Regions from separate parts of the Pseudoalteromonas sp. SR41-1 genome, predicted to be linked through region 2. Evidence: predicted binding sites of a transcription regulator. Region 2 holds the regulator's gene; the other holds the start of a gene.
What was found. Region 2 encodes LexA, which represses DNA repair genes until DNA is damaged. Its sites were predicted from a motif close to TACTGTATNNNNATACAGTA; they were not measured.
Positions count from the first base shown of each region.

Region 1: H5118_RS10575 (YebG family protein) is a predicted target of LexA. The motif match lies at 1,535-1,554, and genes of this name have one in related genera.

Region 1 is NZ_JACJEK010000010.1:84,860-88,288, reverse strand. It holds gene dsbB (disulfide bond formation protein DsbB) at 149-667, shown strand; gene H5118_RS10585 (DUF6170 family protein) at 669-971, shown strand; gene H5118_RS10580 (helix-hairpin-helix domain-containing protein) at 996-1,292, opposite strand; gene H5118_RS10575 (YebG family protein) at 1,607-1,924, shown strand; gene putP (sodium/proline symporter PutP) at 2,197-3,429, opposite strand, start outside.
Region 2 is NZ_JACJEK010000022.1:70,463-73,891, forward strand. It holds gene coxB (cytochrome c oxidase subunit II) at 1-1,096, opposite strand, end outside; gene lexA (transcriptional repressor LexA) at 1,580-2,197, opposite strand; gene H5118_RS17490 (PaaI family thioesterase) at 2,365-2,805, shown strand; gene H5118_RS17495 (hypothetical protein) at 2,806-3,186, opposite strand.

The DNA of each region.
Region 1 (3,429 bases), on a different contig from region 2:
AACGTCATTTAACCTTTGCTAAGGCTGAATTGAGTAGTCATTAATTTCATCTTATAAAAAGCGACTTCGGTAGCTTTTTTTTCCTTTTTGTTGCTGCATACTTTATCCTACGTCATAATCTAACGTCCTATTAAAACGCGGAATTTTTATGAACTGGCTTGCACAATTACCTACCCAACGAACCCCGTGGCTTTTATTTACAGCTATCGTTTTTTTACTTGAAGTTACCGCTCTTTTCTTTCAATACAAAATGGGGTTAGCGCCTTGCATAATGTGTATATATCAACGCACTGCAGTATTGGGGTTATTAGGCGCAGGGATTGTAGGCTCAAGTAAACCACAAAGTAAAACTGTGCGTATGATAGCGTATGTTATTTGGGGAATATCGAGTGTTTGGGGATACTTAATTGCTCGCGAACATATTGATATGCAGACCACCACAGACCCTTTTGCATTTAGCTGCGAGTTTGAACCAAATTTCCCATCATTTATGCCACTACATGAATGGATACCTAGCTTTTTTCAAGCTACCGGGGATTGTGGAAATATAGATTGGCAGTTTGTTGGCATGAGCATGCCTGCTTGGATGGAAGTGATATTTGGGATTTTCTCACTAACGCTATTTATTATAATTATTGCCCGTTTATCAATTAAAAAGTCGATTTGATATGTTTACATTTTTTTCAAGCCAATTAGACCAGCTTAAGCATTTAAAAGTACGCCAGCGTCAAGACGTAATTGCGCTTGCATTAAGTCAGCTATCGCCAACTGATAAAGTTCTATTGCGTATTATAAAACTGCTATTACTTAGCCCACTATTTTTAATATTCACTGTATTTAAAGGTTGGATATTAATACCATTTTTGATACTTGGCGGATTGTGCTATCCACTATTAACTACACCTATTGAGATTAACTTTGCTAAAAAGCACTTAAGCGATGCACTAAAACAATTTAATCAGGGCGCCTAGCACCCTGATTACTATTTAGAAATATTAAAGTGTAAGTTTCCCCTCTAATTTAGCTAAAAGCTTTTTGCCAATCCCTTTAACTTGCGATAAATCACTAACGCTTTTAAATTCGCCATTTTCTTCACGATAATCCACAATTGCCTGCGCTTTTTTCTTACCTATACCAGGTAACTTAGCAAGCATCTCTGCATCAGCATTATTTATACTAATTGTCTCAGCTTGAGGCATTTGCTTAGTTACTTCTGATAATTGTGCATACGCGGTAGTCGCGGGTAGTAAACATAATAAACTTATGATGAGTAAATTTTTTAACGTTTTCATTAAACTTGTCCTTATTCTTCTTTTCTTAATTTTGAGTATTGCTCAGGAAATCAATAAATAAGGAACTGTAAAGTTCATCACTTAAAGTGTACCTAAACGCATTATCACTATGATCCGAAATCCTGAAAATGCAGCTGGTACAACAAAGTGATTGCTTAACTAAAGTAAAGTTACCGTTTTTTGTCAAATTTAAGACACCTAAAAATTAATACTTCGCGCTTGCAAATTTACTTACAAACCATTACTGTACATAAAAACAGTAATCTAATGGTTTTTTAAAAACCACGGTGCCAAGCAATTTTGCAGGAGAAATCATGGCTGTTGTTGTTAAATATGTTGTAGAACGAAACGGAGTCGAGCGTATGACGTTTACTACCAAAAAAGAAGCTGATGCTTATGACAAGATGCTCGATATAGCAGAATCACTTGAGCTGATGCTAGAAAAGGTAGACGTACCGCTTAGTGAGCAACAAATTGAATCACTTGCTTTAGAAATAGCGAAAAGCAAAGATGATTTTATGACCATATTAAAAGGTGGCAAAGATCCAGCTGTTACCAAAGCGCCAGCAAAAAGTAAAAAGTCAGATAACGTTGCATCAATTGAAGATAACAACGATAAAAAAGTAAGTTAATTCATAGAGTGTTCCCTCCTCGAACGGGACAAACTAAATAAAAAAGGGAGCAACTAAGTTGCTCCCTTTTTTATTATACTAATTCACTTAATTAAATGATCTCTTTAGGGTGGAAAAACGTGTTGATAGCTAGGCAAAAATTCGATATTTAGTTGTACTAAATGAGAATTTTTTAACGCCGGTAGCAACACGTTTAGCCCCGCAAAATGATTAAGTATTATTGCGGATTGGTATTAATTACTACTCACTTTAAAATAAGTAGTAATTGCTAATTAAAGCTCTTTTTCTACTTCATCAAATAAAGCAGTGATGTTTTGCTCAGGCTCTTTTGTTACTAAGCTAACAACAACAATTGCAATACTCGCTAAAATAAAGCCCGGTACTATTTCGTACATAAAGCTACTTAAGCTTTCACCATTGATAGTAAATGGTCCATATATCCAAATTAGCACAGTAAATGCGCCTACTAACATACCAGCTAACGCACCAGCAAAGTTCATGCGTTTCCAATAAAGGCTAAACAATACAAGTGGTCCAAACGCAGCACCAAAGCCAGCCCACGCATTACTTACTAGGTCTAAAATAGAGCTATCTCTGTCGTAAGCTAAATAAATAGCGAACATAGCAACTACGGCAACACTTATACGGCCAACAGCAACTAGCTCTTTATCACTGGCATCTTTACGTAAGAATGTTTTATAGAAATCTTCTGTTAATGAACTTGAACTAACCAATAATTGAGATGAGATAGTACTCATAATCGCAGCCAAAATTGCAGCAAGTAAAAAGCCAGCAATAAGTGGGTGGAACAGCAACTCAGAAAGAATTAAGAAAATTGTTTCAGGGTCTTCAACTACAATGTTGTTCTCATAAGTATAAGCTGCACCAAATATACCAGTACCAACAGCACCAATGGCAGCAACAATCATCCATGTCATACCAATACGGCGTGCTTTAGGCATATCTTTAACACTACGTACCGACATAAAACGAACAATGATATGTGGTTGGCCAAAATAACCTAAACCCCAAGCCATTGCAGAAATAATACCTAATGCAGAACCTGCACCAATCCAGTTAAGCATATCTGGATTTACGCTATGTAAAGTTGATTCTAAAGGTTGTTCAAGCAAAGAGTATGCAACCGTTGGTACTAGAATAAGTGCAATGAACATAATACAACCTTGCACAAAGTCAGTTAAGCTTACAGCTAAAAAACCACCAAACAAGGTATATAAAACAACTACGCCCGTTGTAATGTATAAACCCATTTCATAAGTTAAACCAAATGAGCTTTCAAACAATTTACCACCAGCGACAACACCAGATGAAGTATAAAGAGTAAAGAAAACAATAATTACCACAGCTGATACAACACGTAATAGGTTGGATTTATCATTGAAGCGATTTGAAAAGTAGTCTGGGATGGTTATAGAGTCATTTGCTTTTTCAGTGTAAACACGTAATCTCGGTGCAACTAACAGATAGTTTAACCAAGCACCAAT
Region 2 (3,429 bases):
GTTGAATAACATCACCCGTATCATTACCCCACGCATTACGTTTATAAGTAATAACCGCAGCTAATTGCTTTATAGATAACTGCTTGGCAAAAGCTTGCATTGCCGTACCGGGTCGTCCATGGATAACTACATCAATGTGATCTTTTATATCGCCAAGCACTATCGGGCTGCCTTTAAGTGCAGGAAATACGCCCGGTAACCCCATGCCAGTAGGTTGATGACATGCAGCACAATTAGCCATATATACTTGTTCGCCTAAAGTCATTAATTCTTCTTTTGGGAGGGTTTTATCAAGTAATGCGGCATCTGCTAATGCTGCTTTTTGTTTAGCCTGCTTTGCATCTGTAAGCCATGTTTTAAAATCAGCCTCAGATTTAGCGACCACCACAACGGGCATAAAGCCATGGTCTTTACCACACAACTCAGCACATTGGCCTCGGTAAGTACCTTCTTCGTTTATGTTCGTCCATGTTTCGTTTATAAAGCCGGGGTTCGCATCTTTTTTAACTGCAAAATCAGGTACCCACCAAGAGTGAATAACATCGTCAGAAGTCATTAAAAATCGTACTTTTTGATTTATTGGCAGTACAAGAGGCTTATCAACCTCAAGTAAGTAGTTAGGATTTTTATCTGCAAGATTCGCGATTTCATCTTGCGGGGTAGATAAAATAGAGTAGAACTCTACATCTTCGCCCATATATTCATAATGCCATTTCCATTGCGAACCCGTAATTTTAATAGTGAGATCAGCTTTGCTGGCATCTTCCATTGCAATTAGGGTTTTAGTGGCTGGTACTGCCATAGCAATTAAAATAACAAACGGAATTGCAGTCCAAAGTATTTCTACTTTAGTGCTTTCGTGAAATTGGGCAGGTACAGCCCCTTTAGATTTACGGTGATGAATAAGTGCCCAAAACATAATTGCGAACACTATCACCCCAATCACACAACATATTATAAATATGGTCATGTGCAGCTGATATACATTATTGCTTATATCGGTTACGCCTTTGCGCATATTGTATTGGCTGTTAGCCAAAACTGGGTGCGAAAAAACACATAATATAAGCCACAAGGTAGAGGTCAGTTTACCCATGTGACGGCTCCTTTGATGCTATTGCGAATGCAAAGCGAAGAGGCATACGGCTTAAACGCCAATTCGTTATTTTTATTTTTTTAGCCAATCTTATTTAATATTGATTGGTTTTGCTGCGCCAACAACGAGTTTGTGTATATTGTGTGTTCTCAAAACTAAAAAGCTGTGAGTTATTATTAGCTCAGCACATTAACAATTAGCTAAAAAACGAACAACAAGCAAGTTTTAGTATAAAAAACAATCAGGTGATATTGAATAATTAATAAAAATCGGTAATCAACTGGGCAACAGGAAGTTCAAAATATGAGCAAAACAAAGGGGTTTAACGCATTCGGAGGGGAGAAATATAAGTGCAAAAAAGTTTACAGCTTAAATAGTCAGTGGGCTGTTTACGCCCTATTTTTTAGTACAAATTTTAAAACAAAAATGCGTACTAATTAGTACGCATTTATAAAACTGCTTGTTTAAAAGCTATTTTTAAAGTCACATCCAATCAGCGTTTCTTATAACGCCAACGGCTAAGCCTTCAATATTAAAAGACTCATTCTCAAGATCTACTTCAATAGAGTCAAAATCGTCGTTTTCAGCATGAAGTAATACTTTACGACCCGCTTTCTCAAGACGTTTTACAGTTACGTCTTCGTCTAGGCGAGCAACAACAACTTGTCCATTTTCAGCGGTTTGAGTACGATGTACAGCAAGTAAATCACCATCCATAATACCAATATCTTTCATGCTCATACCGTTAACGCGTAGTAAAAAATCTGCAGCCGGTTTAAACATTAATGGATCGATTTTGCAGTGACTTTCAACGTGCTCTTGCGCCAAAATAGGTGAACCAGCAGCAACACGCCCTATAAGCGGTAAACCTAATTGTTCTGGCTCTTCTTCTTCAATTAATTGAATACCACGGCTTGCACCTGGTTTCATTTTAATTGCGCCTTTTTTAGCAAGTGCTTTTAAATGTTCTTCAGCAGCATTGGCACTTTTAAAACCTAATGTTTGCGCTATTTCAGCACGTGTAGGAGGCATACCAGTGTCTTTAATAAAAACTTTAATTAGTTCGAGTATTTGAGCTTGGCGGTTCGTTAATGGTCGCATACAACTGGTTTTCCATACAGTACATTTAACTGTGAGTATATACAGTTAAATAAAAATCGCAAATTTAAATTAAGCCTTAAAATAGCTAAAGTAATTTCACTTGTGTACATTTTAGGGATATAACTAAAGCTAAGTTTATAAATGATTAAAAATGCAAAGGAGACATTATGAGTATTTGGTACCAGCCCATCACCTTAGAGCTGTGCAAGCAGTTAGAACAAGGCATTAATGGCCAAGGAACATTAATGAAAACTATGGGGATAGAAGTCACAGAAATTGGCGATGATTATTTGGTTGCCACAATGCCGGCAATTCCTGAGCATCATAACCCAATGGGGATGGTTCACGGCGGTGCTAACGTTGTACTTGCCGAAACAGTTGCCAGCTATGCCGCTAACTTTGTTGTCGATTTTACTAAATTTTACTGTGTAGGACAGGAGATTAGCGCAAGTCATTTAAAAGCATCTCGCAACGGCACTTTAACAGCAACGGCAAGAGCGTTTCATATTGGCAAACGTAGTTCAGTGTGGGAAATAAAAATTACAAATAGCCGCAATGAGCTGTGCTGCGTATCAAAAATGACCGCAGCAGTCGTAGAGCGAAGATAGTTACTTTTCGATTGGGTAAATGGTAATTTCCATACCCGCACCAATCGCAGATATACGCAATAATGTATCTGCATCTAAGGCTTGATTAAAGCACTTAGGAGAAGTCCCTGATTCAAAACCAATATCAAACGTTCTACGTGAACAGCTTAACCATTGCTTTAGCGCGTTACGCGAACACGATTCAATAAGCTCACATATATGGTTTATGGCTTTATCAGGTGTGCTCACCTCACCTGTAGCTTCAATACGCGCTAGTTGACGGTATTCGTCTTTGTCATAATGTAAAATCGTCGCGACTTTTTTCAAGTCCGCCACTAGCAAACTAATATCTTGCTTTGATTCAAGCTCAAGATCTACATTTAAAAATTGAATTTCCGACATCGTTTCGTATTTATCCTCTAATAATTTCATTGCAAACTTTAACGCAGTTTTACCGTTATACCAAATCAACTATGCCCTAATAACCACTTTATATGGATATTTCGCAGCTTTTAAGTATTTTTTAGCATTTAAAGCTAGCTGGATATCAAACATCCAGCTCAATTAAACAGATAAGTCATGTTAGGAATTTAAGTGTAATCTTTTTTATTTTTAAATGATTACAGTAAGCTATAGTTTAAACTG